4 regions of the Serpentinicella alkaliphila genome follow, and region 1 is predicted to be linked to each of the others. Evidence: riboswitches for the same ligand, from Rfam matches in the RefSeq annotation. Region 1 holds a riboswitch; each other region holds the start of a gene.
What was found. Region 1 has a riboswitch for cyclic di-GMP ahead of HZR23_RS08115 (transglutaminase-like domain-containing protein). Riboswitches for the same ligand answer to the same signal wherever they lie in the genome.
Positions count from the first base shown of each region.

Region 2: it holds a riboswitch for cyclic di-GMP, as region 1 does, so the genes downstream of both, HZR23_RS03750 (response regulator) here and HZR23_RS08115 (transglutaminase-like domain-containing protein) in region 1, are expected to answer to the same signal.
Region 3: it holds a riboswitch for cyclic di-GMP, as region 1 does, so the genes downstream of both, HZR23_RS13700 (prepilin peptidase) here and HZR23_RS08115 (transglutaminase-like domain-containing protein) in region 1, are expected to answer to the same signal.
Region 4: it holds a riboswitch for cyclic di-GMP, as region 1 does, so the genes downstream of both, HZR23_RS05450 (sensor histidine kinase) here and HZR23_RS08115 (transglutaminase-like domain-containing protein) in region 1, are expected to answer to the same signal.

Region 1 covers NZ_CP058648.1:1,604,679-1,612,510, reverse strand. Annotated here, with positions in the region: gene HZR23_RS08140 (pyridoxamine 5'-phosphate oxidase family protein) at 1-159, opposite strand, end outside; gene HZR23_RS08135 (helix-turn-helix transcriptional regulator) at 256-1,197, shown strand; gene HZR23_RS08130 (hypothetical protein) at 1,681-2,328, opposite strand; gene rlmD (23S rRNA (uracil(1939)-C(5))-methyltransferase RlmD) at 2,450-3,802, opposite strand; gene HZR23_RS08120 (GerMN domain-containing protein) at 3,979-5,256, shown strand; gene HZR23_RS08115 (transglutaminase-like domain-containing protein) at 5,337-6,116, opposite strand; cyclic di-GMP riboswitch class I at 6,132-6,218, opposite strand; cyclic di-GMP riboswitch class I at 6,270-6,356, opposite strand; gene HZR23_RS08110 (sortase) at 6,464-6,712, opposite strand; gene HZR23_RS08105 (IS1634 family transposase) at 6,834-7,832, shown strand, end outside.
Region 2 covers NZ_CP058648.1:729,548-737,379, forward strand. Annotated here, with positions in the region: gene HZR23_RS03740 (HlyC/CorC family transporter) at 1-416, opposite strand, end outside; gene HZR23_RS03745 (HD-GYP domain-containing protein) at 518-1,561, opposite strand; gene HZR23_RS03750 (response regulator) at 1,643-1,996, opposite strand; cyclic di-GMP riboswitch class I at 2,141-2,234, opposite strand; gene HZR23_RS03755 (TetR/AcrR family transcriptional regulator) at 2,391-2,975, opposite strand; gene HZR23_RS03760 (hypothetical protein) at 3,160-3,885, shown strand; gene HZR23_RS16835 (hypothetical protein) at 3,848-4,060, shown strand; gene HZR23_RS16840 (hypothetical protein) at 4,198-4,338, shown strand; gene HZR23_RS16845 (hypothetical protein) at 4,301-4,690, shown strand; gene HZR23_RS03770 (thymidine kinase) at 4,808-5,398, opposite strand; gene rpmE (50S ribosomal protein L31) at 5,534-5,731, opposite strand; gene rho (transcription termination factor Rho) at 5,840-7,234, opposite strand; gene glpX (class II fructose-bisphosphatase) at 7,337-7,832, opposite strand, start outside.
Region 3 covers NZ_CP058648.1:2,669,042-2,676,873, forward strand. Annotated here, with positions in the region: gene HZR23_RS13675 (type IV pilus twitching motility protein PilT) at 1-773, opposite strand, end outside; gene gspE (type II secretion system ATPase GspE) at 789-2,468, opposite strand; gene HZR23_RS13685 (S-layer homology domain-containing protein) at 2,530-3,708, opposite strand; gene HZR23_RS13690 (PilN domain-containing protein) at 3,710-4,258, opposite strand; gene pilM (type IV pilus assembly protein PilM) at 4,261-5,418, opposite strand; gene HZR23_RS13700 (prepilin peptidase) at 5,432-6,199, opposite strand; cyclic di-GMP riboswitch class I at 6,318-6,409, opposite strand; gene aroE (shikimate dehydrogenase) at 6,597-7,451, opposite strand; gene HZR23_RS13710 (YqeG family HAD IIIA-type phosphatase) at 7,448-7,832, opposite strand, start outside.
Region 4 covers NZ_CP058648.1:1,068,080-1,075,911, forward strand. Annotated here, with positions in the region: gene HZR23_RS05420 (uracil-DNA glycosylase) at 1-238, opposite strand, end outside; gene HZR23_RS05425 (hypothetical protein) at 263-775, opposite strand; gene HZR23_RS05430 (hypothetical protein) at 876-1,454, opposite strand; gene HZR23_RS05435 (FadR/GntR family transcriptional regulator) at 1,505-2,212, opposite strand; gene HZR23_RS05440 (coenzyme F420-0:L-glutamate ligase) at 2,346-3,536, opposite strand; gene HZR23_RS05445 (LysR family transcriptional regulator) at 3,652-4,545, shown strand; cyclic di-GMP riboswitch class II at 4,810-4,894, shown strand; gene HZR23_RS05450 (sensor histidine kinase) at 5,040-6,746, shown strand; gene HZR23_RS05455 (response regulator) at 6,743-7,381, shown strand; gene HZR23_RS05460 (hypothetical protein) at 7,407-7,832, shown strand, end outside.

The sequences.
Region 1 (7,832 bases):
CTTATCATTATCTCCAAAGGTTGCAAAAAACAAAGTTTGAGAAGTCTCATCGTAAATGAAATTAACGATCCTAACATTACACACATCATTGACACTTGTGGCTAAAGCAATTTCCGTTTGGGTAGCCATAATTCTTTCAAATTCACTCTTAGTATTCATACTGATATCTCCTTTGATTTTATTTGTTATTTATAGTATACTATTAAAAAGTGTCATTATTTGATACCTTTTAATTATTCTGGAAGGAAATTAAGTATGGGAAAATCAGAAAGAATAAACGACATGATGATATATTTAAATAACAAAAACTACTTTAATCTAAAAGATGTTATGGAAAGATATAGTATATCAAAAAGTACTGCGTTAAGGGATATACAATCTCTTGAAAAAATTGGTATGCCCATATTTTCTGAAGCCGGGAGAAATGGAAGATATGGCATCTTAAGAAATAGATTGTTATCACCTATCGTTTTTACAATTGATGAAATGTATGCTCTATATTTTGCAATGATTACATTGAATTCCTATGAATCAACACCATTTCATTTAAGTGTAGCAAACTTAAAGCATAAATTTGAAACTTGTATTTCTGATGAACATATAAATGCAATTCGTAAAATGGAACAAATATTAAGTTTTGAAGTTTCAAAGCACCATAATAGTAGCCCTCTTTTAAAAAATATTTTAAAGATGGCAGTAGAAGAAACAGTTTGCAAAATTACTTACAACAAAAGAGAAACAGTAACACAATTCTTTGTGCAGTTCTTTAATATTTCTGCTAGCTACGGTCAGTGGTATGTAACTGCATTTAACTTTGACACAAATAAAGTTCAAGTATTTCGTTGTGATAAAATTATTACCCTCGACGAAAGCACTGTCTATTCCTCAAAGCCAATAAAGGAATTAACAAATCTTTCAGCTAATACCTTTAAACACAAGGGAGCCACCGATTTTGAAGTTAGTATCCTATCCAAAGGAATCGATTTATTCTATAAGGAACATTACCCCTCAATGCAACTTCACATTGAGGGACATCAGTATATTATTCGGGGGTTCTATAATAAAGGGGAAGAGAATTTTATTGCAAACTATTTTCTCAACTACACAGTCAATATTATTTCCATCAAACCACAAAAGCTTAAAAAGCTATTGCAAGATAAGATTTCTATTTTAGAAAGTCATTATAAAAACTTATAGAACTTGAAAACATACTTTTCTTCAAAGCCGCCTGTTAGAAACAGTAGAATCCTATTTAGTACAAAGAAGGAATGAGCATCAATCAAAATCCAAAAGTCAATTTCTCCGTTCCTGTTATCAGTCAACATCTTTTTTATAAATCATTGGAGACGGTTTCTTCTGCATTTCATGAAAAGTCAACTATAGCGGTTTCTACTTGTATATATTTTTACTCTCTAGACAGTTACTTTTACGCATAATATTCTATTCTGCGAAATTTCTTCCCCGGCTAAAGATAGATCCCCTAAACTTATAGTCTAGGGGAACATATATACATTATGCATTTTTATCTAAAACCTTCCAAACCACTGATTCCAACCTACTTCTTCTCTATCAACACAACACTCTCCACATGGGTTTTGATAGAAAGATGATACTATTTCGCTGAAATAATGGGATAACCCCCGGGGGTTTGCAGGAGTGCGCCCCTTAGTGTCTATTCTTTTAATATTTCCCCTGTGAGTACCTATACATTTTATATATTATGAAAATCCATCCCACCATGACTCCAGCAGATATTAGCAATGAAAGCATAGCAACAAATATCTCTCCATCTGTTTTAAGGCTACTAATTCCTACACCCACTCCTATAAACATCACAAAGCTGAAAACTACAGACAGTAAAGCAGCATGGGTTAAAAACCATTTTACCCTTTCCTTTTTTGTTGCCACAAATTCTTCTTTAGTAACTTCAATGTTTGCTTCTTCAGGAAAATCAACTTTTATCTTATATTCATACCCTTCTTTGGATTCCCCCTTATGTTTATTAATGTCTTTTAGCGATACTTTAACTATCATATCCTTATCTACTAAAATATTAGCCTCATATACAGCATAAAATGGGGTCTTATCATCAAATCCTTCTAGATCATAAGCTAGAACTCCCAAAAGAAAAAATACTGGTGAAGTAATCCAATACCATTTAGATTGATGCATTTTAACCTGAGTTATTCTTATTTGGTGCTTACCGTCACTACCCCTCCAAGTATATTTTCCTTTTTTATTATCTACCAGTTGTCCATCTATAAATATGTCTAATGAGTTATAGCCGTGGGCTTTATGATAGAAATAAATCTCATATTGATTATTCATTTAACAAATCATCCTTTTATATATACATTTGTCATATGACGTCCTCTATGGAAATATTAATCCTTCGATAGATAAAAACAGTTTACTTACATTTCTACTCGGAAGAAGTATGTAAAGCACTCTAAACCCTCTCTATTAACACCACACACTCAACATGAGCCGTGTGTGGAAACATGTCTACAGGTTGTACTTCAATAACCTTATATCCGTTTTCATCTAAGAAGGCTAGGTCTCTAGCCAAAGTAGCTGGATTACATGAAACATATACTACCCTTTCTGGATTCATATTTACTATTGTTTCTAAAACAGACTGTTCACAACCTTTTCTTGGTGGATCCACTATAACTACATCGGCTTTTATTCCCTGCTTATACAATTTCGGTACGATATCTTCCGCTTTACCTACGTAGAATTCCGTATTATTTATGTTATTAATAACAGCATTTTCCTTTGCATCATCAATTGCTGTTTGTACAACCTCAACACCCCATACTTGTTTTGCTTTTTTGGCAACAAATAAAGATATAGTACCTATGCCACAATAAATATCGAAAACATTCTCCGACCCAGTTAAATTTGCATACTCCAATGCTTTTCCATATAAGACTTTAGTTTGTACTGAATTTACCTGATAAAAAGAATGAGCTGATATATTAAATTTTAAATCTCCAATATAATCTACTATCTTGTCTTCGCCAAAAATAACTTTAGTTTCTTTTCCAAAAATAACATTTGTATTCTTATCATTAATATTATGTATTACACTTTTCAAGCCACTAATCTTCTTTTTCAAAGCCATTATTAATTCTTCTTTGAAAGGCAATTCATTTCCATTTGTTATTATTACTACCATTACTTCACCAGTAGTAAATCCTACCTTTGTTACTATATGTCTAATTAAACCTTTTCTAGTCTTTTCATTATAAACACTGACTTTATTATCATCAATATATTTTTTTATTATTTGAATTACATCAGTATTTATTGCTGACTGAATACGACAATTATCTGTTCCAACAATATCATGACTGCCTCTTTTATAAAAGCCTAATATTGATTTTCCATCGACAATACCTACTGGAATTTGGGCCTTATTTCTATATTCATATGGATTGTCCATTCCTATTGTAGGGTGAACAATTGTATCTATCTTACCTATTCTTTGTATATTTTCTTTTACTCTTTTTCTCTTCATTTCCAATTGGGCTTGGTAATCCATATGCATGATTTGACATCCGCCACATATTGATGATAACGAACATACTGGCTTAATTCTATCACTAGATGATTCAATTATTTCTAGTATTTCCCCAACTGCATAGTTTTTCTTTAAGGTTTGGATTTTCGCTAATACTATGTCTCCAGGAATTCCACCATCTACAAAAACTGTAAAGCCGTCAACTCTTCCTATCCCTTCTCCATTATGCCCTAAATCTTCTATAGTAATTTTATATTGTTCTCCTAAAATCAACATGTACTTTAAACTCCTTTTATTAAATTTGTCGAATTAATTGTTATACATATTATTCTACACTACTTTTATCTAGTTTTGCTAACTTTTGTTATATGCTTATAGTTTACCAATTATGTATAATAAATTATAATATAGATAAATATGGATATTGGACAAGCATATAGGGGGGAATCAAAATGTTAAGAACGTTAAAGAGCTTAGTTTTAATAGTAATTATTTGTTTTACTGCCACCGGAATACCTGTTTATGCAAATTTTCTTTTTAACTATATTATTTCTGAAGATTATGTAGAATATAATGTTGATCTACTTACTCATTCCTCAGAAAAATACGAAGTGGATATTACATTTGAATCAAGTCATAATAGTTTACCTCTTGAATTCGATGATACTCCATTAAATTTTAAACTATTTTTAGGTGATCAAGAAATAAAAAATCTTGAATTAGAAGTAATAGAAAAAAGTAATGACCCTTATAAATTTTCATTTATTTTAACACCTGAAAGACTTGATTTACCAAATGGCAATTACATACTTGAGGTTACGCCTAATATTATTAATATTAAATCACCAATCGATCCAATACCAATCAATTTCAACTTTAACAAGAACGTTAAATATATTCCTGCAGTCCAAACTGTACCCACAAATAGAACTGCATTGACCCTATACTTCCCTGACAATGATTTTAATAGATTAATACCAATTACCAGAGTTGTACCATACACTAATATTCCTCTTAGATCTACTGTTAACGAATTATACAAGGGACCAAGTAAATCTTTAGGATTACCAACTGGATCTCCAATACCTACAGTTCTAAATTTAAACCTAAATAATGACATTGCCAGAGTGTATCTTCCTAAAGATATTGGAGTGTATAATACATATTCTTCAAATGCACGAATAGCCTTAGATAGCTTTATTAGTTCGCTAACATCAATAAATGAAGTATCTGCTGTTCAATTCTATATAAATTGGCAGATAACTACAGATGATTTTCATGGTGTATCAATAGATAAACCTATTAGTAAGGATAATTCTCCGAAAGCTTATGTAGCTTATAGAACTGATTCTGATAGGTTGCTACTATATCCAATTACTAGCACAGTTTCTAATTTCTCAGCAATAGATATTTTCAAAATTCTAAAAATATCTACAAATAACAATTTATATAGTAACCGTATATACCCACCAATACCAGAAGATGTTGAATTATTAGATTATAGCTTAATAGATGGGGTTTTAAAATTAAAATTTAATGATGCTTTTGTTAGTATTATTAAAAACGAAAATGACTTAAGTAATTTAATGATAGATTCTTTAATTTATAGTTACACTTCATATCCAGAAATTCAATCAGTAATATTTACAACTGAAAATGTATCCACTGATAGACTTAATATTTTAAATACACCTTTAAATGCCTCCGGTTTAATCAATATTGAACAATAATACAAATCAACTAAATTATATATACACATAATAATAGCAGGTATCTTAAAATACCTGCTAAACTTTTTTCCTTTTATTTTTTAGTATTCTTTCATTACATTAAATAAGCTTTTATCTTTTGCCATCTCATATTTTCTATTATTTTGTCTATATACTGCATCTGTAGTAGTGTCTATTGTTACCCACTTACCATTAATATATACTTCATTCCATGCATGGTATTCATTCACATTTGGAGCATAACCCATTACTAGTTTTGTAGGTACTCCTACACTTCTTAACATTCCTGCAAATAAAGATGAATAATCATAACAAATGCCTTTGTTTTCGTCATAGATTTTATTTATATTTGGTAAATAATTAGAAGTTAAAGTAGCTACTTTATCGAAATCATAGACCAAATTATTTATTATATAGTTATAAATTTCTTTTACTTTTGCTTCATCGTTACTTAGTCCTTTTGTTAATTCTTGAGCTTTTTGTACTGCCTTCATTGATTGATCCCAGTTAACCATCTGTATTGAACTAAGAAATAAATTTGTTTCATCTATTGAATTTACATTTACTGTTTCTTTTGAAATAACTTTAAATCTATTTCCGCCAACATTCTCTACTACACTTACTTGATATGAGCCAATTCCCATTTGTAGTGGTATTCTTGTTTCTTTTTCTTTTATGTTATATTGATAACGAGCTTGTCCCTTTTCAACCAAAACACGTACGTCTTTATTATCTATACTGTTACTATTTACAACTAGCATACCATTTCCTAAGTTACTAATATTTATAACAGCTTGTCCCAAAACACTGTTTGCTGAAAGCATAAAAAGTAATGCGATAATAAATATACTTTTTTTCATAATAAAAACTCCTCCTTCGGTAACACGGCTGCCTTAGCATTAAATGCGTTAGGCCCTATGGCTTTGCGTCCCACCCTTTCGAGTGGTTTGCCTTTATCGGTGAAAAGCTTTTTCACCAAATATATTCTATTTTATAATAACAAAAACTTCCCGTTCGGTGGCTTGGCTACCATTGCACTATGTGCTTTAGGCCCTATAGCTTTGCGTCCCATCCTTTCGAATGGTTTGCTATTGTCGTTGACAAGTTCAACTTAGTATTATTTTCTTATATATGATAATTATACCATATATTTTTGAAAATAATCAAATATTTTTCTACAATATAATTAAATTTTTTACATTGCTTTTTACATTTTTGCATGAATAATTATTCGATGTGTTGGATTATTTATAGGGTCGCATGTAATTAGTGACAATATTCTATCTTTGCTATTACGATTAAGCACAGACAAATCTGTAGGTTCTACAAATTTTTTTAGATATATTGTGTATTCATGTTTTTCACCTTTTGTAGTTATAACAATCTTATCTCCTGCTTCTAACTCCTCTAGTCTATTAAACAACACCCCGTATTTACGTCCCCGGGTCTTTGACAGTTGAATAATAAAAAAAATCGCTAAAGCTTTGAAAAGGCTTTATTTTTTTGTAAATTTTCTCAAATATTTCTTTCGTATTTTATCGTATTGTGTTATAATATAGATAACTGGGGGTGTTATTATGAGATTATCACTTTCTAAATCTAAAAATGCTACTTCACTTTATGTGATAAAGGATATAATTGAAAAAAATAAGCGTACTACTAAAATTGTTGAAAAACTAGGTACATATGATGAGCTTCTTAACAAATTAAACGGGGAAGACCCTATTGAATGGGCTAAGAAATATATCGATGAACTTAATAAAAAAGAAAAAGAAGAAAATAGTACAATCATGGTTCAATACTCGCCTACAAAACTTATTGGTAAAGATAAGCAACAGTCTTTTAATGGAGGCTATCTATTTCTTCAAAAGATTTATCATGATCTAGGAATTCACAAAATCTGTAAAGAGATTTCCAATCGCCATAAATTCACTTTTAATCTTGACTCCATACTATCTAGACTTTTATATGGTAGGATTATCTTTCCTGGTTCTAAGCTTTCCACCTATAACCTATCTACTAGATTTTTAGAAAAACCTGATTTTGATATTCAACATATTTATAGAGCACTTGAAGTTATTTCTAAGGAAACTGATTATATTCAATCGGAGCTTTATAATAATAGTTATAAACTTTCTAAGCGTAATTCAGGAATTCTTTATTATGACTGTACGAATTACTTCTTTGAGATTGAGCAAGAGCAAGGCTTAAAACAGTATGGGTATTCAAAGGAACACAAACCTAATCCTATCGTACAAATGGGTCTTTTTATGGATGGGGATGGTATTCCACTAGCATTTAGCATTACTAAAGGTAATACTAATGAACAGCTCACTTTAAAGCCTTTAGAACAGAAGATACTTAATGATTTCAAACTCTCAAAGTTTGTCGTATGCACAGATGCTGGACTAGCGTCAAATGACAATAGGAAATTTAATGATCAAGGTGGACGTGCTTTTATAACCACTCAGTCAATCAAAAAACTTAAAAAACATCTTAAAGAATGGGCACTTTCTAGCGAAGGATGGAGTTTAAGTGGTAGTAGTAAGGTTTTCGATATCTCTGATATTGAAGAA
Region 2 (7,832 bases), 880 kb from region 1:
TGTAATACTGTAATAATAAAGGCCATAGGTCTGCCAACTCTTACAGAAACTCTTTCTGCATTTTGTGCAGCCCAGGATTTAGGGGTTATTTCAGCAAAAACCAAAACTAAAAACGTCATTATAACAGTTGAAACTACCACACCACTGTCTCCATAATAATCTATTGCAAGAGATGTTGCTATGGCGGAGGCTGCTATATTTACGATATTATTTCCTACTAAAATTGTACCTAGGAGCTTGCTAGGCTCCTTTATCAATCTACTTACTAACTCTGCTCCAACTATCTCATCATCAACCATGTGTCTTGCTCTAATTTTACTTAAAGCCATCAAGGCAGTTTCTGAAGTAGAAAAAAAAGCTGAAAGAATTAATAGAAATAATAATAGAACTATTTTTCCTAAACTGCTTCCAAACAATCTATCACCTCTTTTACACTTGCAAAGTGAATAATATATAGTTTGTGTTTTTTACATAAAAAATAGACATTGAATTTTACTTCAATATCTATTAATACCAATTAGATAATACATACTATTTTCATATCACTTTGTAGAGATAAGTCTATGTATTCTGACTCCACATGTATTATTGGATTACTTACATCATAAGGTGGAATAAATACTATTTCCCCAGTCTTTTCATTATTTAGCCATACATTTGATCCAGTATAGTATACTGAAATATTGTTAATAAATGCATCAAGTATAGAAGGATCAAAGGCACCGATTCCTGTAGTTAAAAAAAGTTTAAACACCTCAAAGGGACTAGTTCTTCTTTTATAGACTCTGTCTGAAATCATTGCATCATAAACATCTGCTATGGAAACAATTTTTGAAAAAATATTTATTTTATTTCCTTTTATTCCAAAAGGATATCCTGAGCCATCTATTCTTTCATGATGATGGAGCACTCCATTCATAACATCAATATCAATATTGCCCATGGTTTTTAAAATTTCGTATCCATACAATGAATGGTTTTTTATTTCATTATACTCCTCATCTGTTAGGCTTCCCTTTTTATTTAAAATCTCTGTATCTATTTTTATTTTCCCGACATCATGCAAAAGAGCTGATTGTATAGCCTTTTTTATGTCCTCTTGTGAAAGTCTTAGCCACTTAGCAATAAGCATTGAGTAAAATGCGGTATTGAGACAGTGTGTATATGTATATACATCAGCACTTTTAACCTTCGTTAACATGCTGATTACTTTTTCTTGATCATCTTGCCAGCTATATATTGAATCAGATATATTGGTTATCATCTTTTTTTCTATTTCTTTACCAGATGACAGCTTATTTAACAAATCCTTTAAACAGTCAATATTTGTTTTATATTGTTCATAAATTTCATTTCTCTCACTTATATCATTGCAAAAAATATCACTTTCGAATTCATAAATCAACACTCTTTCAACATTAAACTGTTCTAATCTCTCCTTAATAAAAGAGTTGATATTAGTATTTTTCACAACTAGTGGTAAACCATAGTTATTTAAAATATCCTCTGCTAATACATCCATTTCTGAACAATCTCTAAGCAATACGTACTTCTTTCTCATATCCCAATACCCCATTACATTATTTTTTTCACATCGCCTATTATTTTACATCATCATATAATTTTGTATATATTAGTTCCCTTATAATTTACTTAATGTCCTAATTATAAAATCTTCTTTAAATGGCTTTACTAGAAAACCTTTTGCACCAAGTTTAACTGCTTCCGTAACAAAAGTTTCTTGTCCTAGAGCAGAGATTATTACAACATTAGCCTTAGGGTCAATATTAATAATTTCTTTCAACACTTCAATTCCATTTTTTTCAGGCATAGTAATATCTAGTGTTAATATATCAGGTCTTAAATCAATATACTTACTTATAGCCTCGACACCATTTTTACCCTCGCCAATAACTTCGAAACCATTTTTTTCGAGTATGCATCTTAGGGAAATCCTCATAAAGGTTGCATCATCAACAATAAGTACTTTTTTCAATATTTCACCTCTTTACCATATATATTTGTTTGATTGAATGGAGAACAAATTATGATTTTCAAAAAACAAAAATGAAGGTATTCACTTAATAAATACCTTCATATGACATAATCTTATTTATATTTTAAAGATTATTAATCACACTTCGGTAACCTGGCAATCATAGATATTTATTGATATCATCCTTAGACCCATGGCTTTGCGTCCCTATCTTTAAATAGGTTTGCCTTTTACAGTGATATTAGTACCTTATACCTATATACTCTTTAAAATTCTTTTTCGACATATTTATTTAAAATCCTTCAATATTTTGTATTTTTTTACAAAAAAATCTCCTTTTTGTAAAAGGAGTTTCTTCATTGATTCATTAAGATATTTAATTTAGTAATGCTAGTTATTTATATATACATTTTAAAATCATATCCATAGCCAACATTGTCTGATTTTGAAGAGAGAAATTAAATTTTTCAAACCTCCACCTTAAACATATGGCATTAAAAAGACCTAAAATTGTATCAGATAAAATAATACTATCAATGTCAGGTGAAAGCTCTCCTGATAGTTTTCCACTTTCAATAGTATCATACATAAACTTATATCGAACATTGTAAATATCCATAACCTTTACAGCTAGATTTTGGTCATTTGCTAACACTTCATAAATCTGTGTAATTGCGGTTATTTCGGGGTAATTTTCATAATATAAAGCGTAAGAATCAATAAAATATTTTATTGCTTCAGTAAAAGGAAGCTTTTTTAATTTTATAGACTCAATAATATCCATATCATATTGTGAGTAGTGCTCTAAAACACCTAATAATATTTCATTTTTATTTTTAAAGTGTTTAAATAAGGTGCCCTCTGAAATTTCTTCCCTTTTTGCAATTTCTCTAGTGGATAGACCTTGTATACCTAAATCATTAATTATCTCTATTGCTGTTAATATAACACGTTCTTTTCTATGTATGGGTAATTTCATATTCTACCTCCTAGCATTGGAACCACATAAGTGAATTATCATGAGTTATGCAGTTCGTGTAAATAAATGTAAATAAGACTGATGTATCGTATATTATAATATACTAAAAAATATTTTTGTTTTATATGTCTTGAAATAGCAAAAAAGACTTGACTTTTTAAACCCGCCCCAATAATCAAAGTGAATGGTATTAATAGCCATTACTCTTGATGAATGGGTGATAAATATGACTCTTGGGAAACCGAAATATAGAAATTTACAACAAGGAAATGGGGGCGGAACGCCAGTTTTAAAAGCAATTTGGGATAAATTTGATTTTTCACTTCTGCTTACGCAATCGGGTATTGTAAAACGTAATGGTGTACCCACTTGGCTTATTGCTTTTGCTTATGTGGTAGGACTTATTGCTAATAAAAATTCTGTCTCACGTATTTCTGATTATGCTACTAAGGATAGCTTATTACAACCGATGTTTCGGAATCTTAAAATGGCTCAATATACCTTTAGCCGCTTTTTTACAACTGATTATAATTGGGGTTTATTTAGTTTTAAAAGAGTACAAAGACTACAACAAGAAGAAGAAACTGCATTTACTGAAGGAGATGTTATTGTACTTGATGATACAAAGGTGGCTCATGCCCATGGAAAGAAAATCCCTTTCCTTTGTTGGTTATATGATAGCTCCATTAAAATAAATATCTGGTGTATGAATATAGTTGCTACAACTGTTGTATTAAAGAACGGACTTAAATATCCATTGTTTTGGCGTATTTGGCGTAAGGTAGAAAATAGCGATGAAAAACAGACAAAAATAGATCTTTCAAAAGAAATGCTAATGGATATTCGCCGGATTTACACAGGGGTACTATGGGTTGCCATGGACCCGGTTTTTATGCAAAGACTTTTTTAATTGGCTCACAGATCATCAATATGATTGGGTTACTAAGGCAAAACGTAATACAGCACTTTATCGAAAAGAAATTGAGAATATTACAGGCCGAGAACGCTTTATCCCTGTAAAGCCTTCAATGCTTATTAAAGAAGTTTTTTCAAACTTCTTATTAGTGGTCTTAAAGATAAAGTAAGTGCTATATCCATACCTAATATTTATATCAAGTTACCCTACCGTTTAGTTGGAAAGCAGGGTAAAGTAGTAACTAAGTATCGTTATACGCCTATTGCAAAAGCAGTTGTAGCTACAAGACTCAAAGAAGATACTGAAATGATGAAGGATGAATTTGAGAAAAACAAAGAGGTTGCGGCTACATATCGTGGGGCTTACCTTTTGATTAGTAATAGGGTCGATAATCCTGAAGAAGCTTTAGATGCATATATTAAGCGTTGGAGCATTGAGGTTTTTTAGAACTGCAAAACAAGAACTGGGGTTGAATTCTTGCCACTCAACGTCGGAAAGTCATCATTACGCCCATATTGAGCTCATTTTTACAGCAGAAACTTTACTTGTCTATGCAAGATGGGAACTCAATAATAAAGGCGCTGAAGAAGGCTTCACCCACGGCGAAATGGTCCGAAACTTTTTCAACGCCACATACCGTATCGTTATAAAAGCACAGCAATGCTTTCAAACTATACAAGTACATTTTGACACAGAAGTTAGGCAATTTGCAAGACTTATTGATAAATTTTGGCCGAAGAATTTATTGTTAGGTTGGTTTACTGTGCAAAATTCCCAGTATATGGAGTCAACTGCATAACTCATGTGAATTATATCTAATATTACATATTATGTCAATTTTAATATGGTATTGAGTGCTAAACATGTAAAAGAAAAGCTCCCTTCGCAGTGAAAGGAGTTATATAGTTTTTATATTCTATTTTATCACTTCATGACATTTTCTACATCTAGCTTCATAGCCTTCTTCTGCTCCAACTAGAATTATAGGGTCACTATATTTAGCAGGCTTCCCGTTTACTAACCTTTGGGTTCTAGTAGCAGGCATTTTACAAACCACACACACAGCAGTTAGCTTTGTTACATACTCTGCTAATGCCATTAGTTGCGGTACTACTTGAAAAGGTTCCCCTCTAAAATCCATATCTAGTCCGGAACAAATAACCCTTTTTCCGCTATCTGCAGAATCTTTACATACTTGTATAATTTCTTCTCCAAGAAATTGTACTTCATCTATAGCTAAAACATCATAGTCTGGATTTTCTTTTATGTAGCTTTGTAACCGCTGCGCATCCTCTACAGCAATACATTTCATTTGTTTACCATTATGACAAGCAATATTATCTACGGAATATCTATCATCAATAGCTGGCTTAAAAACTAATACCTTGAGACCAGCAATATTAGCACGATTAATTCTTCTAAGTAACTCCTCGCTTTTACCCGCATACATAGGTCCTACTATCATTTCAATACTTCCAGCTTGAGAGTACTCCATTAAATCTACCATATTTTATCTCCCCCAAGTAACAGTTTGATACTAATTCAACTAAATTTTAAATATGATATAACCGCAAATTCCCTCTATAAGAGGGAATTTTTGATATACTAATGATAAAAATAAAGGTTAGAAAAAGCTCTAACCTTACATTCCAAATTTCTTTTTGAATTTTTCCACACGTCCACCTTTTTCCATTTGCTTCTGTTTACCAGTAAAGTATGGATGGCACTCTGAACAGATTTCAACTCTAATTTCATCTTTAGTTGAACCAGTTTTGAAGTTGTTACCACATGCACAATGTACGTCTACTTCTTTATAGTTTGGATGTATATCTTTTTTCACTTTAATCACCTCTTTCTATGTATCAAGGCTATATTTAATAATTGAATTAGTCAAATTTAACTTCTATATTATAGCATAGGGATTTCATCAGTGCAAGAGTATTTAGCATTATAGTGTTTTTCTAATCATTTCCACAAAATCAACATTCCTCTTACTCTGTAATAGTAGACTAATTACCTTTTCAGTAACTTCCTGAACAGGTTGATTACCCAAGGCCCTCCTCACATTTAAAACAGCCTCCATTTCGCTTTGGCTTAATAGTAATTCTTCCCTTCTTGTTCCTGATTTATTAATATCAACAGCAGGGAAAATTCTTTTTTCTGAAAGCTTTCTGTCTAAATGTAGCTCCATATTTCCTGTACCTTTGAATTCTTCAAAAATAACATCATCCATACGGCTTCCTGTTTCAACTAAAGCTGTAGCTATTATTGTTAAACTACCGCCCTCTTCTAGCTTTCTAGCGGCACCAAAAAACCTTTTAGGCTTATGCAGTGCTCCAGGATCTAGCCCTCCTGAAAGGGTTCTACCAGTAGGAGGAATTGTTAAGTTATATGCCCTAGCTAATCTTGTTATACTATCTAAAAGAATTAATACGTCTTTACCATGCTCTACTAATCTTTGGGCTCTATTTAATACCATTTCTGCTACTTTAATATGATGACTTGGTAGTTCATCAAATGTAGAGTATACAACCTCACCTTTTATAGACCTTTGCATATCAGTAACTTCCTCTGGTCGCTCATCAATCAGAAGTACTATAATCTCTATCTCTGGGTGATTTTCTGCAACACTATTAGCTATTTTTTGCATTAAAATAGTTTTACCCGCCTTCGGTGGCGCGACAATTACACCCCTCTGACCTTTTCCAATAGGTGCGATTAGGTCAATCAACCTAGTTGCTAACTCTGTGGAATTTTTTTCTAAACTCATTCTTTCTTTGGGATAAACTGGGGTAAGATCTTCAAAATGTGGTCTTCGGATTGCAGACTCTGGATTTAAATTATTTATTTTTTTAACATAAAGAAGGGCTTTAAATTTCTCACCACTTTTAGGTGGTCTTGTAATTCCTGTAATCTTATCTCCGGTTCTCATACTAAATCTTCTTATTTGCGAAGGGGATATGTAAATATCATTATCACTAGATAAATAATTATCTCTTCTTAAAAATCCATATCCATCCTGATGAATTTCTAATATACCCTCTACTATTTCTACTTCACCGCTTTCTGGCAGTTCATCTGATAAATGCTGTGGTAGTGCATGCTGCTTTCTTGCATCGACTTGAGCCTTTTCTACTACCACTTCACTATTTTGATTTTCACTTATAAGATTGCTACTTTTTTCTTCCAGTTTAACATCTTTTTTCTGTTCGACTATCCATTCGATAATTTCACTCTTTTTATATTTTGATAGATTCGTTAATCCCATTTCCTTAGCTACATCCTTAATTTCCTGTAGCTTCATATTTTCTAATTCTTCTAAATTCAATATAACACCCCCCATAAATAGGGACAAAAGATTAATCCCTTTTGTCCCTTTCTTAATTGTCATTAGCACATTCTAACACTATTACATTTATCAGTCAATTGCTAGATTTACTAACAATTAATAAGCATACTTAGGCTTTTTATTTAACTTATGAATTGCTTCAATAAAACGAATAGTTCCAGTTTCTGATCTCATTACAACAGAGTGGGTTTTTACTCTTCCATTCCCTGCATAAACAACCCCCTTTAAAAGCTCTCCATCAGAAATTCCTGTAGCAGCAAAGTAAGCTTCATCTCCCTTTACTAAATCATTCATATATAACACTTTATTGACATCTACACCCATTTTTATACATCTTGCTATTTCTGCGTCCTCATATGGTATTAATTTTCCTTGAAATTCTCCACCCATACACTTAAGTGCTGCTGCTGCAATAACACCTTCTGGAGCACCACCAATGCCTAGTAGTATATCAACACCTGTATGATCAAAGCATGTTGCTAAAGCTGCTGCAACATCCCCATCATTAAATAGCTTAATTCTCGCACCTGCCTCCCGGCATTGTCTAATAATTTCTTCATGTCTTGGTCTATCTAATATTGTAACAGTTAAA
Region 3 (7,832 bases), 1.1 Mb from region 1:
GACGCAAGCTGTATTCTTATATGTTGCTGTTGGTGGGGCGGAAATACATCAATTATCCTATCTATTGTTTTAGCAGCTCCAAGTGTATGTAACGTAGATAATACTAAGTGTCCTGTTTCAGCAGCAGTAATCGCAATAGATATAGTTTCTAAATCTCTCATCTCTCCAACTAAAATAACATCAGGATCTTGCCTTAAAGCGGATCTTAAACCATTTGCAAAACTAAAAGTATCTGAACCAATTTCTCTTTGATTTACTAGACTTTTATTATGTCTGTGTAAATACTCTATTGGGTCCTCCAAGGTCAATATGTGACACTTTCTCTCTGAATTTATTAAATCAATCATAGAAGCTAGAGTTGTTGTTTTACCACTTCCAGTTGGACCAGTAGCTAGTATAAGTCCCCTGGTTTTTCTAGATAAATCCCTTAATACATCAGGTAGTCCTAACTCATCAAATGATGGTATTTGCGAGTGAATTACCCTCATTGCAATTGTATAGCTGCCCCTCTGTTTATAGACATTTACCCTAAATCTACCTCTTCCAGGAGTAGAAATAGACAAGTCTAACTCTCCCTTTTCTTCTAATCTTTTTTGTTGTTCCTCATTTAATAATTGTTTTGCAATTATATCCGTATCTTGTGCAATGAGTTTAGTTTCTCCAATGGGCACTAACTGTCCATTAATTCTAATAGTTGGAGGTACCCCAACGGTAATATGTAAATCAGAACTCTTAGATTCCATTGTTTTGTCCATCAGTTCGTATATATCAATCACCATTAACTCCTCCTAATCTAAGCTAAAGGTTACTTTTAAAAGTTCATCAGTTGTGGTAACCCCTTCTAAAACAAGTCTAGTTGCATTTTCCCTTAGTGTAACCATACCTTGTTCAACGGCCATTCTTTTTATTACATCTGCAGTATCTTTATTATCAATTAGCGATTTAATAGCTTTATTTATTGGCATAATTTCATGAATAGCTGTACGACCTTTATACCCTGTTTGATTACAATAATTACACCCTGACCCTTTATAAAGGGTTGGATTGTGATCCAAATTTAATAATTCTTTTTCGTTGTTTCCACCTTCATAGGATACCTTACAGTTACTACAAATCTTCTTAATGAGCCTTTGTGCAATTATACCTACAACAGATGTAGATATTAGGTAAGGTTCTATTCCCATATCTATTAATCTAGTTACTGTAGAGGCCGTGTCGTTAGTATGAAGTGTGCTTAAAACCAAGTGTCCAGTAATAGCTGCTCTAACAGCAATTTGTGCAGTTTCAGTGTCTCGAATTTCACCAATCATTACAATATCAGGGTCTTGTCTTAGTATAGCTCTTAAACCATTAGCAAAAGTAAGACCAGCTTTAACATTTACTTGAGTCTGATTAATTCCTTCTAAACGATACTCCACCGGGTCTTCAACTGTAATAATGTTTTTATCTACCTTATTTAGTTCCTTAAGTACTGCATACAAAGTAGTTGTCTTTCCACTGCCCGTAGGGCCTGTAACTAAAAAGATACCATGTGGGTTTTGAATTATATTATCAAAGGATTTTAAATTCTCATCTAAAAATCCTAATTGATTCTTAGATAACACTACCCCACTTCTATCTAATAATCGTATAACTATTTTTTCCCCATGTACCGTTGGCAATATTGAAATTCTCAAATCGATATCTTTTCCTTCTATACTCGTTTCCACTCTACCATCTTGAGGAATTCTCTTCTCAGCTATATCCATCTTACCCATGATTTTAATCCTGGTAACTATAGGAGAGTGGCTTGACTTAGCCAGACTCATAACTTCCTGTAAATCCCCATCTATCCTAAAGCGAACTCTTAAATTTCTTTCTCCCGGCTCTATATGAATATCACTAGCTGATGATTTTACTGCCTGGCTTATTATTGAGTTTACTAACTTTACAACGGGTGAGTTTTTTATTTGATTTAAGATTTCTTCATCATAATCATCTATTGATTCTATATTAAAGTTTTCTTGAAATTCTTCTAAAGCCTGTTCAGCAGTTTCTTTTTCATAGTAAACTGAGATAGTATTCAGGATGTCATTTCGAGTTGCAATTACAGGCTCAACATCAAAACCAGTTGCTATTTTAATATCATCTAAAGCAAATATATTTAATGGGTCCGCCATAGCAACTACTAGTTTTCCCCTATCCTTTTTTATAGGTATAAGGGTGTGACGACGAGCTAATTTTTCACTAATCAATCTAGGAATTTCTGGCTCAATATAATAGTTATCGAGTATAACATGTGGTATACCTAGTTGAAATTCTAGTACCTCTATGAGCGCTTTTTCAGTTATATACTTCCCTTTAATTAGGATTTCCCCGAGCTTTTCTCCGGTAGATTTCTGTAGCCTTAATGCTTCTTCCAGCTGCTCCTGAGTTATACTTTTTACATCTACTAACAAATCTCCGAGTCTTTTGTTTTTGAATTTCATTGAGAACAGCCCCCCGTAGGTGTACACATTATAATTTCTTAAAAGTCATAATAGTATATCGTTAATTTAAAGTATGCATTAAATAAATTGCTTCTGCCTTTGTAATATGCTTATCTAAGTTTTCTTGCCCTACAGAGTTAAATCCTCTTTCAGCACTAATTTTTTCAGCAACTTGCTTCCACTGAAAATCAGGGTTATTAAAAATGCTTTTTATTACTAGCTCAACTTCCGTATAGCTGATAGGTGCTTGTGGTCTTAAAGTATTATCTGTATACCCAATGATAAACCCACTATAAACACCTTTATATATTGCTTTTGCTATTGCATTCTCATAATTCCCAAGATTATTGTAATCCTCGTACTTAGATAGATCTACACTTTGTTCAGGCTCCGTCCATTTTAAAACCTTATCTAAAAGTAATATGAATTCTCCCCTAGTCATGCTTTCATTTGGATAGTAATTATTATCCTTATCCCCACGAATATAGTACATGGTACCATATATATCTATTTCCTTTTCAGCCCAGTGACCAATAATATCATTGAATTTTTTATATCTTCTATCAATTAATAATAGGGAGTCTCCAGCTCTATATATGTAGTTTGAACCTTCCCCTATAGATAAAGTGGATGTAAATGGGTCCAAATTTTTATTGTTTTTGTCTAAGTACCAGTGATATAGGCCTTCAGACCCTACACCATAAGGTAGTCTATAAAAATCTAAAGCTATAGTACCGTTTAATAGTCCATCTTCTTTACTACTAACTGTAAAATTATTGACTATAACCTTTTTTTGAAAACCCCATATTCTTTCTAGTAAACTATTTAATGCCTTATAGTTACCCTCATAGCTAATATTTATAGCTATTGCATCTATCGATGTATTGCCAAGAGTTTCTACCCGAGGTTGTGAAAAGGTTATTGAGGATACTTTAATGCCAGAACTATTTATAAAGTCCTGCAAAAGTAAAATTAATTCCTCTTGATTTATAAATGGGAAATAATTATTAGCTAAAATCTTAACCTTTTGACTTAAATCTTCAATGGTGCTATCTATTTGCTGTTCTGAATTATCTGTCCTCATGTAATCAGCTAGCTTTAACTCAGCCTCATTCATTTCCAACTTTTTAGCCTCTAGCTTTTCAAGTTGGGGTATTATTAAAAAAAAGTAATATATAGATAATAAAACCACTACAAATAGTAAAGTAACTGATTTCTTCTCCCTATTTGTTAATTTCATCCTATCTCACTTCCTTTACTTTAAATTGAATAGTAAAGTTATAGATGCCCTCATCTAGGTTAATAGAAGGAATAAATATATCTTCAAAAGCTTCAGTTAGTCTTAAATTATATTCAAATTCAGCTATAGAACTTTTATCCTTTGCATTTCCCTGAATAGTAATATTATCTTCGGATGCATTCATAGACTGAAAGAATAAATTTTCAGGGACAGTTCCAAAAACTTCGTTAATTAAAAGATCATTGATAATATCAAGACTGCTAATTCCCTGCTCAATGCTACTAACTAATTGTAATTGATTTCTCAGTGTACTTACTCTAGCTTCCTTTTCCCTTACTCTTTCCAACTTCAAAGTTGCTTCAGGACTTTGTAGTATTTCATAAATTGAAGAAATATCATTTGTCATATTAGTAATTCTTATATAATTAACAACTGGAATAGATACTAGTCCCATTGTTAGAATTATTGCTATGCCATAGAATATCTTTTGTTTTTTTTCTATGCCTCTTTGCTTGAAAACATAGGGTTCAAAAAAATTTATATCTCTCATTTTTATTCCCCCGATCTTCTTATTAGAGCTCCGATATTATTGATATAAGAAGCTAAGCTTATGGTACCTGCTTTATCAGTATTAAGATTACTTAAGTAATCTATTTTATAAGTAGGTATGTTAAACGCACCTTCTAAATATTTATCAATACCACCTAATTCACTACTGCCACCATAAATATAGATTTCATCAATCATGTTACCAGTATTTCGCGTAGTGTAGTACTTGAAAACTTTTTCTATTTCAGTCACCCAGTTATCAATGCTTGATTTAACAACGTTCATGAATCTAGACGCATATGAAAAATCCTCTAATTCCTTTTCTATATACCCCATATCTGTTGCTTCTGCTATATCCGTACTTGAAGCCGCTGTAAAATTATGTAATCCTTCATTTATATCTAAAATTTGTTTTTTCATTTTTTCTGCTTGTCCTAATGAAAAATCTAAGAAAGTACATATATTTGTATCTATATCTTTTCCTCCCATTTTCAGTAATCTGTTAAACTTAAAGATTCCTTTTTCGATAATAATAGTATTAATTTGAGTATGTCCTATATCAATAACTGCTATAGTTTTATTAGACATACTATCTTGTTTATTAACTCTTTCACATAAACTAAATATTTTGTCTACACCATTTGAATGAATATCAAGTACTATAGGTTGTAAACCTAAGGATTCAATTAGATGAAAATAGTCTTCAGCAATTTTATTAGGAAGTGCTGTCGCTAATACTTTAGTTTTTTCCATTCCACCATCTTCAAAGGTCTCTAAAATTTTGTATTGAATAATATACTCATTTACTTGGATTGGTAAGTATTGTTCAATCTCAAACTCAAGCATGCCTTTTAACTGTTCTGGTTTTACCGAAGGCATATAGATTTCTCTTGTTATTATTGAGGAGCTCTCTATTGAACAAATTGTTTTAGTTGTATTGATTCTATGATTATGTAATGCCTTAGCAATAGTTTCTTTTAGTCGTAGCATACTGAAAGTTCTATCATCAAATAAGGAATCATCGGAAGTATCAATATTAACTACCTTGGTAATCGTTACTAAATTTTTTTCATACTTTCCTACAGCCATTTTAATACTATGACTGCCTATATCAATAGAAAGTATATCTTTATTCCATATACTAAAAATACTTTTGCCCAAGTCCATTCCCCCTCTAATAATTATTGAAAAACATACCTACATACCATACTAAAATTTCCTGGTGCCAACAAATAGTTATAAAAGTTGCTATTGCTATGAAAGGTCCAAATGGGATGGCTTCCTTCCTTCCCTTTTTTTTAAAGGTTATTAATAGAATTGATAAAACTCCACCAATTAGAAACGACAAAAGCATCATTAGAAGTGTAAGTTTCCAGCCTAGCCAAAAACCTAGAGCCCCCATTAATTTTATATCTCCACCACCCATGCCACCATTAGACAATATAGCGATTAATAGGAAAAATCCCCCGCCTATTAAAAAGCCTACTATACTATCTATCAAAGGATAAGGTACTCTATATAAAACCATACTTGCTAACTTATATGCCAATCCTAAAAGTAATATAAATACAACTATACCGTCAGGAATTATCTGATAATCAAAATCTATTACGCTCATAGCTAGAAGCGTACTTGATAATATTGCATATGCAATAAATTTAATAGATAATCCAAATCGTAAATATAATAAAACAAAAACAAAACAATTGAACAATTCAATAAAAGGGTATCTAATAGATATATTATCCTTGCAGTATTTACATTTGCCGCCATAAACAATATAACTTAGAACAGGTACTAAGTCCAAGGGCTTTAAATATGTATTACAGGTCGTACAGTGGGATGATGGATATGCAATGGACTCTTCTCTTGGAATACGGTATATGCAAACATTTAGAAAAGAGCCAATTAATAAACCCACTAAAACTATAAATACAATCACACTATCCCAACTCCTAAACCATCTATTTGTTAATACTCAAATTATACTTTATTTTTTTTTACTTTGAAAATGCAATAACTGTTAATTTATTGTTATAAAAAAAACTGCCATAATAGCTTATGGCAGTCGGACTATCATGTTGTATAACTATACAATTTAGACTCCAAAACTTTGCGTCCCACCTTTTCAAATGGTTTGCCTATATATAATTGTGATTAATTACCAACGTGTAAATAGATTCAATTTATAAATAAAAATAGCTAACAATATAAGATAATACTATTAGCTTTTATGCAGAGGACAAAAATGACTTTGGTTCATTACACAATCAGTCCTAAGTCCTATTTAATATTAAATTCGCCAAACTTTGATTAAATCCTTTTTTTTTAAAAAATTTCTAGTAAATTTGTCGCTTTAATAATATTTCTAGCTCTCCAAAGGGTATATCCTTATCTGTCCAGATTTTGAAGGCTACAATAGCCTGAAATAAAAGCATGTCTAAACCATAGTGAACCTGACAGCCAATTTCCTTTGCTTTTTTTAGAAGCTTAGTTTCATAGGGTTTATATATTAAATCACAGACTAACATATCTTTTTTAATTAAAAGGTCTTCCTCAAAAGGTATTGCATCCTCATTTGGACTCATACCTACAGGGGTGCAATTTATTAATACATCTATATCTTTAGATTTTAATTGAGAGGGTTCAATACATTCACTTATTGTTCCGCTAAAACTATATTTGTTTAGTCCATTAGAGATTTCAATTGCTTTGTTTATATTTCTATTACAAACAATTACATTGCATCTATATTCTTTTATTAAGGATACAATAATACTTCTAGCAGCACCACCAGCTCCTAAAATACAAATATTTTTTCCATTTAAATCAAAGCCTTTATTCTTTAGGCCATTAATAAATCCAATACCATCCGTATTATATCCAACTAATTTGCCATTTACATTCTTTATAGTGTTTACTGCCCCTATTAGTTTTGCTTCTTCTGTTAATTCATCTAAAAATGGTATTACACTAGTTTTATGTGGATATGTGACATTACAACCTATGTAGTTAAGTCCTTTTATCCCATAAACCGCTTCTTTAACTGAATTATCTTCTACATGATGGGCTAAGTAGACAGAATTTACATTATGTAATCCAAAGCCATAATTATGAATAAAAGGCGATAGACTGTAAATAACTGGATTGCCAATTAAACATACGGCTTTTGTTCCCCCATTTATATTTATCACTTTTTACCCTCCTTACGATGATTCTTTAAAACTATTCTTAATACATGTCTCTCGACTCTTCTCACTAAAGTTGTCCACCAAAACTCTTTACTTTCTATAGGTACAACTAATACTGTATATATTCCCATACGATTTCCACCTAAAATATCAGTAAAAATTTGGTCGCCAATTATAGCAGTACAATTAATATCTGTACCCATTTTAGTCATTGCTTTTCTAAAAGCACCTCTTCTAGGCTTGTTTGCCCTATGGATTGCTGGAAGTTTTAGCTCTTCGTTAAAGGTAACAACCCTATCCTCTGTATTATTTGATACTAGACAAACCTTAAAGCCTTCTTTCAAAAGATTAAGCAGCCATTTTTTTGTGTCCTCACTAGCATAT
Region 4 (7,832 bases), 540 kb from region 1:
TGACAGAGAAACTTAAACCATGGGCCTGATTAGGACCATGATAGGGGTCTTGACCAAGAATAACTACCTTAACATCTTTATATTGTGTATAGTGTAGGGCATTAAAAATATCATTCATATTTGGATAAATGGTTTTTGTTTTATACTCTTTCTTTAAAAAATCTCGCAAGCCCAAATAATATTCTTTATTAAATTCATTTTTCAATAGCAAATGCCAATCATTTTTTAATATTTGCATTAGATCACCTTTACTCAAGTGTAGCTATTTTTTATTTTTATAAATAGTTTTTGTAGGAAGATTATAATATACAAAGTAAAAGCCTAGAGCACTCATTAACCCAAGTACATAAGCAAAAACTGAATGCATGCTTTGCCATTTACCTTGTGCATATGTAAGTAATCCTAAACGAATAGCAATTAATTCTATACCTGTAGCTAATAAAGAGAGTAGTAATACAAGCAGTAGTTTATGAACTGGACGTTTAGGTAAGTATCTTACTAAAATTACACCTATAGTGAAAAAGGGTCCAAGCATTACAAACAAATCTAATTCACCTATAGGAATTAATATAAAACTCTCATGCCAGAACTTAGCATTGATAAAGAAATTTTCGAGTAATCCCCCAACTAGCATGGTCCATAATCCTATAGGCATCGCATATATAAATTGACGAAGTGAGCAGGTAAATATAATTAATGCCCATGTAAAAATTGCCAAGATTACCCAAGGGAGTCTATAATAATAAATAAGATTTAGCACTGTTCTAAAATTCAAAATGAACCTCCTAGTGTTATTTTATTTATTAGTATGTCAATTATGTTTGCAGAATATTTTAAAAAACTAAAATAATAGAGACTTAAAAGTCTCTTTAACTTTATTTTTTAAATTCTATTACCATCAATATATTTCCAGAAACCTCTCTTACAAGCAAATAAGATCGAAACATCTTTTCAATAGCATTTAAAAGTGCTAACTTAGATATGCTAGAATCGGCTTTTACCTCATAAATATCCGCATTAATAAGTTCCCAATTAAGTTTTTGTAGCTTTTTGCATTGAGAGCTATCAATAAGCTCTAAGGGAGTAGTTGCAAAAATATTCCCTGACATTATTTCATGAGCACCCCAAAACTTGTTATGAATTTCTAAAACACCACTATAGCTTAAGTCAGAGGTTCTTATCTCCGAAAATTTTTCGAGATAATCATCGTCATAATAGTTTTTAGTGGTAACTGGTTTATATAAAAACACTTCGTCGGAAATCTTGTCAATTTTTAAACCATGATAATTTAACTTTCCTTCAGATTTGCTATTGAATCCGCCAGATTTTATTACTTCTTGTTTATATAGAGATAGATTTTCAATTAATTTTTCAATTATTTCTACTTCTCTTTTAGGATTATTTAAAGATAATTTCTTAACAGTAGTTTTTATATTAGTTATTAAAGAGTTCATTTGCACCATCCTTGCGGAAAATTACATTTAAATAGACTAATTAAAGCGAATTAAAAGTTTTTCAAATACTGTTCTTCAATGAAATCTATATGTTCCTTCATACAAGCTTTAGCTTCTAAGGGCTGTTTATTCTTAATAGCCTCGTATATTCTGTAATGTTGTGATGAAACCAAATCTTTCTTTTCTACAGTTGTCGTAATTTTACCCCTTGCTTCTTGAACTGAAATATCAATTAGTCCAGAAGATAAATGTAAAATATTTAAAAGTAATAGGTTTTTAGAAGCTTTGGCTATAGAATAATGAAACCTTTGATCCGCAATTTCACTTCTCAGAGTATCATTAATTTTATCAGCCTCGATTAACTCTACAACTAGTGATCTTAACAGTTCAATTTCTTCATCTGTACATCGCTTTGCGGCCAAATAGGCTGCCTCTAATTCAATAATTCTTCTAAGCTCTATTATTTCTTGAGGGTTACTTTGTTGTAGAGTAAACAACAAAGTAAGTGGTTGAAATAAAAATTCTTCAAAGCTTTCTTTTATATAGCTACCTTCACCTTGTCTAACATGTATAAGCCCTATAATTTCTAAGGCCCTAAAGGCTTCCCTTACAGAAGCTCGACTCACTTGTAATTGTTCGGATAAATCTCTTTCAGAAGGAAGTTTTTGACCTCTTTTAAGTTCTCCACTAATAATCATTTGTTCTATTTGTTTAATTACTTGTTCGTATACTTTAGTAGTCTTTATTGGACTAAACATGACACACGCTCCTAAAAATTGATATAAAGGCCCAATTTCAGTAAATACACTATTGTTTTTATTATACTTTAAGATATAGTTCATTACAACGAGAAAAAAGTCCCTGTAGATTAAACTAAGGGACTGAAAACCATTATTTTGTGTAATTATCGAAATACCCTTGTACAAGTACTATAGGTGTACCTTTATCTCCGCTACCTGATGTTAAATCTGAAAGAGAACCAAGTAAGTCTGTAAGTCGTCTTGGTGTTGTTCCTTGAGCAACCATTGCTCCAGTAAGGTCACCCTCTTTATTTTTAATATATTCAGAAATAGCTTTCTTTAGCTCTTCTCCACGCAGGTTTGCGAAGTCATTATCAGCTAAATACTTTAATTTTACTTCATTTGGAGTACCTTCTAATCCAGATGTATAAGCTGGAGAAACAACAGGGTCAGCCAACTCCCATATTTTACCTACAGGATCTTTAAAAGCTCCATCTCCATAAATCATAACCTCAACAGCTTTACCAGTTAAGGCTTTAAGTTTTTCGTGTATTTCATCTACTACAGGCTGACAATTTCTTGGGAATAGCTTCACACTTTCCTCGGTAGATTTGTTTGATCCTAGTAAACCATATGATTCGTTAAATCCACTTCCATCTATTGAGGTAGAAAGAATATCATCTAAGCTATATACCTTTTCTCCACCATTAGCCTTTAATATTTTTTTAGTTCTAAATCTAGTATGGATATCGCAGGTTAAAACATTTTTAGTATAATTTAGTATAGTTTTAGGGTCATTAGAGAAAATGATTTCACATTCTACGCCATACCCTTCAACCAATGATTTGTAGTAATCTATATAATCAATACCTGTAAAAGTATGTTTAATATATCCAAAATTATCTCTAAATTGTTTTTCTGTAAGTGTATCTGTCCAAGGATTAATTCCTTTTTCATCAAGTAACTCAATATCAACTAAGTGATTACCAACTTCATCTGAAGGGTAGCTTAGCATTAAAACTATTTTTTTCGCACCCTTTGCTATACCTCTTAAACAAATTGCAAAGCGATTACGACTTAAAATCGGAAAAATAACGCCAAAAGTCTCTTCTGCAAATTTAGAACTAACATCCTTAGCTATAGCATCAATACTTGCATAGTTACCTTGTGCTCTTGCTACTATAGACTCTGTTACTGCAACAACGTCCTTATCATTTAATGAAAACCCTTCGGATTTTGATGCTTGTAATACACTATCAACAACAATCTCAGCGATATTATCACCTTTATGTATAATTGGTGCTCTTAAACCTCTTACAATAGTTCCAACTATTCTTTCCATTAGTATCTCTCCTAACACTTTATTATCATAGAGTTATTCTCTACTTGTACTATATATTATATTTATGATATAAGTAAAATAAATAGATGTAATATTACACATAAGGAGAAGTTATATGATTGGTAAATTAGATTTATATAAAGTATTTACTGAAGTTGTGAGAAATCAAAGCTTTTCTAAAGCTGCTAAGGAGCTATATATGACTCAACCAGCTGTAAGTCAAGGAATAAAGCAATTAGAAAAGGAACTGCAAATTAGACTTTTTACAAGAACAGCTAAAGGAGTTACATTAACTAATGAAGCACATATATTATTTGAGTATGTAAGCTCTGCTATTAACTTAATAAATGTTGGCGAAAAAAAGCTGTTGGAATCAAAAGACTTGATGACAGGAGAATTAAAAATAGGAGTAGGAGATACAATCTCTAAGTATTACTTATTGCCATATTTAGAAAAGTTTCACAATTTATCACCTAATATAAAGCTAAAAATAATGAATAGAACAACTATGGAATTAATTAATATGACCAAGTCAGGAGAGGTAGATTTAGCAATTTGCAATCTACCTATAAAAGATCCTGCTATTGAGGTAAAGAAGATTATAGATATACATGATATTTTTGTATGTGGAGACAAGTTTAAACATCTAACAAAGGAACCAATGAATATTGAAGTGCTACTGAAACATCCTTTAATTTTTCTAGAGCCCAAATCTAACTCAAGAAATTATGTAGAGAAATATTTGTTAACAAAGGGTATAAAAATAAAACCAGAAATAGAATTGGGATCTCATGATCTATTACTTGAATTTGCAAAAATAAATCTTGGAATAGCCTGTGTAGTTAAGGAATTTTCCCAAGAATATTTAAATACAGGTTTAGTTCATAAAATTCACTTAAATAAAAGTATTCCAAAGCGGGGGATGGGAGTATGTTATTTAAAGAGTGTATCATTGTCTCCGGCATCAAAAAGGTTTATTGAGATATTAGAAGAAAGCCATACTGCTTAAGTGGAAAATAACTAAACTAACATTTTAACATCCGACAGGGTGGATTTTTTTTATAAAAAATTGATGTAAATATAAAAATCAGGTTATGTCAATATGATCAAATAATAAGGTAAGCAGAAATATAGCAATGGTTATTAAAGACTTTGTGAGGTACAAAGTGTATTTAAAAAAGAATTAATCATAGTACAACTTAATTTTGGTATAAAATTCTAAAAAAAAGAAAAAAATAGGAATAAAATCCTAAATTTTAAATAAGATTTAATAAATATAACAGGAGACGAAGAAGTACGCTTAATAATTGGGCACTTTAAGGCGTATGGAGTGAGTGGTGCAACCGACCTGAGTTATTGTTGTAATATACAATAGTTTAGGTCGATTTTTTTAAAAGCAAAATGAGACAGGTCCTGTAACATCAATATATAAGAGGGATGCTCTTAAATTAAAATGATTTTTTTTTGTTAATAAAGTAACAGTTAGATAAAGGAGGGGTTTTCTTGTTAGAAATTAAAGAATACAGGAAAATATCTTTATTACAAGGATATCCAGAGTTCATTAAAATCACTTTTATTTTTAGATATTTAACTTTATTGATTACATCATTGTTCTACTTATTTGGAAGTGTGGAACACTCCTTTCTAAGAAAATGGATCATTATATTCTGCATAAGTTTATCTGCAATAGTACTTAATCTATTATACATAAAAAGTGAGCAATCTAAATATAATACGATAGTATTAATCCTAATTGAAACTATAGGAAATTCAGCAATACTCATTCCATCTGGAGGGTTAAATAGCCCATATGTATGGTATTCACTGAATACAATTTTAGTAGCTGCAGTGAAACTGGATTATAAGGTTTGTTGGTTAAATTTAGCTATATATTTATTTAATTCAACTTACATTACTAACTTATTAGTTAATGAACAAGTTAATTTGTTTGAAGCTTTTGTTAAAGAATCAAATCTAATACTAAGTTTTGTTTTAATTACAGGAGTTATATTACTTTTAGCCAAATATGCCCAAGAAAATGAAGAAAAAACTAATAATTTAAAGATAGCTAACAGTAAACTAATCTATGCAAACCATAGAATAAAAGAATCAATGAATCATATTATGGATTTATATAAATCTGTTGAGCTGTTTGCATCACAAGAAAATAGTAGAGATTTAATTAATATAATAACAGAGTATTGTAATAAAGTAATAAGAACTGAGACTGTAATATTTATGAGTCAAACCAAAGGTATTACGCCAATAACAATTAGGTCAGAAATGGAACAATTAGATAAAAAAATTGCAAATGAGTTGCAAAGCAAAAATATTTGCTTAGCTAACTGTGAGACTCTCGAACATATTATAAATGATAAAAGGTTTTTGTTTGTATCGGTGGGGAACAATTGCAAAAACTTTGGCGCTATCGGAATAGATTTGGATTCAAGTTTAAAAATAAATACAGAAGAAGAGGTAGTAGAGCAGTTAAAGTTAGTAGCAAATCTTAGCTCTATATTATTTGAGAAATTCGAGCTTCAGCAATTTGCAGAGGAGCTACTAATAAATAAAGAGCAAAATAGAATAGCTGATGAGATACATGATGGAACACTACAAAGATTATTTAGCACTTCATGTGGAATTTATGAAACGATTAAAAGACTTAAAAAAAGCAGTCTAATAGACATTGAAAGGGATTTAAATATTATTAGGAAATCACTTAATGAAACAATGAGAGAACTGAGAGAAACCGTATACGGGCTTAGTTGGAAGAAGAATGGAGAAAACAACTTTATTGCACAAATACTAAATTTTATAAATGATACTAAGGTATTAAACAATATAAATATAGAGTTTAGTCTAAATGGTTCAGATGAAATGCTTTCACTCAAGCAAAAGAAGGCACTATATAGAATAATTTGTGAAGGAACGAGTAATGCCATAAGGCATGCAAAAGCAACTAATATATACATAATTCTTACCTTAGATAGAGAGTATACTACTTTAGAGATTATAGATAATGGTGTAGGCTTTGACATAAAAAGAGTAGAGAGTGAGAATAAGATGGGATTAGGCATTGGAAATATAAGGAATTTGGTTAATACATTAAGAGGGGATATTTATTTTAACAGCTCAATCGGTGGAGGAACGATAATAGAAATTACGGTTTCAAATAATGAAAATCTTTTAGTTAAGGAGGAAGTCGGATGATTAATATACTAATTGTGGATGATCATCCCCTAGTTAGGAAGGGGCTAGTATCAATTTTATCACTTGAGGATGATATTAACGAAATCAAAGAAGCCGCTAACATTAAAGAGGCAACGAATTTACTTGAAACATATAACCCACAAATCACAATTCTAGATTTAAACTTAGGAAAAGAATACGGATTAGATTTGATTAGTAAAGCTAAGTCAAAAACTGATAGCAAATTTATTATTATAACCTCTTCTTATAAAAAGGAAGACTTTGAAAAAGCTCAAGAAATAGGAGTAGATGGATACATATTAAAGGATGCTTTTACAGAAGATATCATATACGCGTTAAGTATAGTTAAGAGGGGAAAAAAGTTTATTGATAATGAAATATTGCAACAGAGCATGAAAAATAATAAAAGAGAAAAAGAAAAATTAGACGAGTTAACTTCTAGAGAGATGGAAGTTCTAGAAGAGTTAGGTAAAGGGCAAAGCAATATTGAAATAGCACAAACACTTTATATCTCACCTTATACAGTAAAGAAGCATGTCAGTAGCATATTAAGCAAGCTAAATTTACATCACCGGACTGAGGCAGCACTTTATATTAATAGTTCATTAAAATTAAAGCGATCTACGATTATTTGATGCAAAAATTAGAGGAGGAGTTAAATTGGCAAGAAAAAAAAGAAAGGGAATTGGTATAGGAAAACAAATAATAATAGTTTCTTGTGTAATTGCACTGAATCTAGTAGGAATAAGTTATGCTCTATGGAATACAGGAACGATTATTGAATCAACTGTTTCTACTGGGTATATTAATCCTGTATTTACTACAGGGGGTAGAACCTATTCAGTAGGAACACTGGATTTACTAACGAATGAGATTGTTGAGTTGGAAATAGAAGTTGATCATGATGCTGGAACCGTGCCTCATAAATTTATAGGTTACGATGTATATTCATATCCAACGAATATAGATATTAGTTTTACAGGTAATGGTATAAAACTTACTGCTCCTGAAATTCCTGGAGAATACACCTATGAGGTAGTACTAAGGTATATTCAGTATAATGGCTTTGGTTGGGAGAAAGATTTA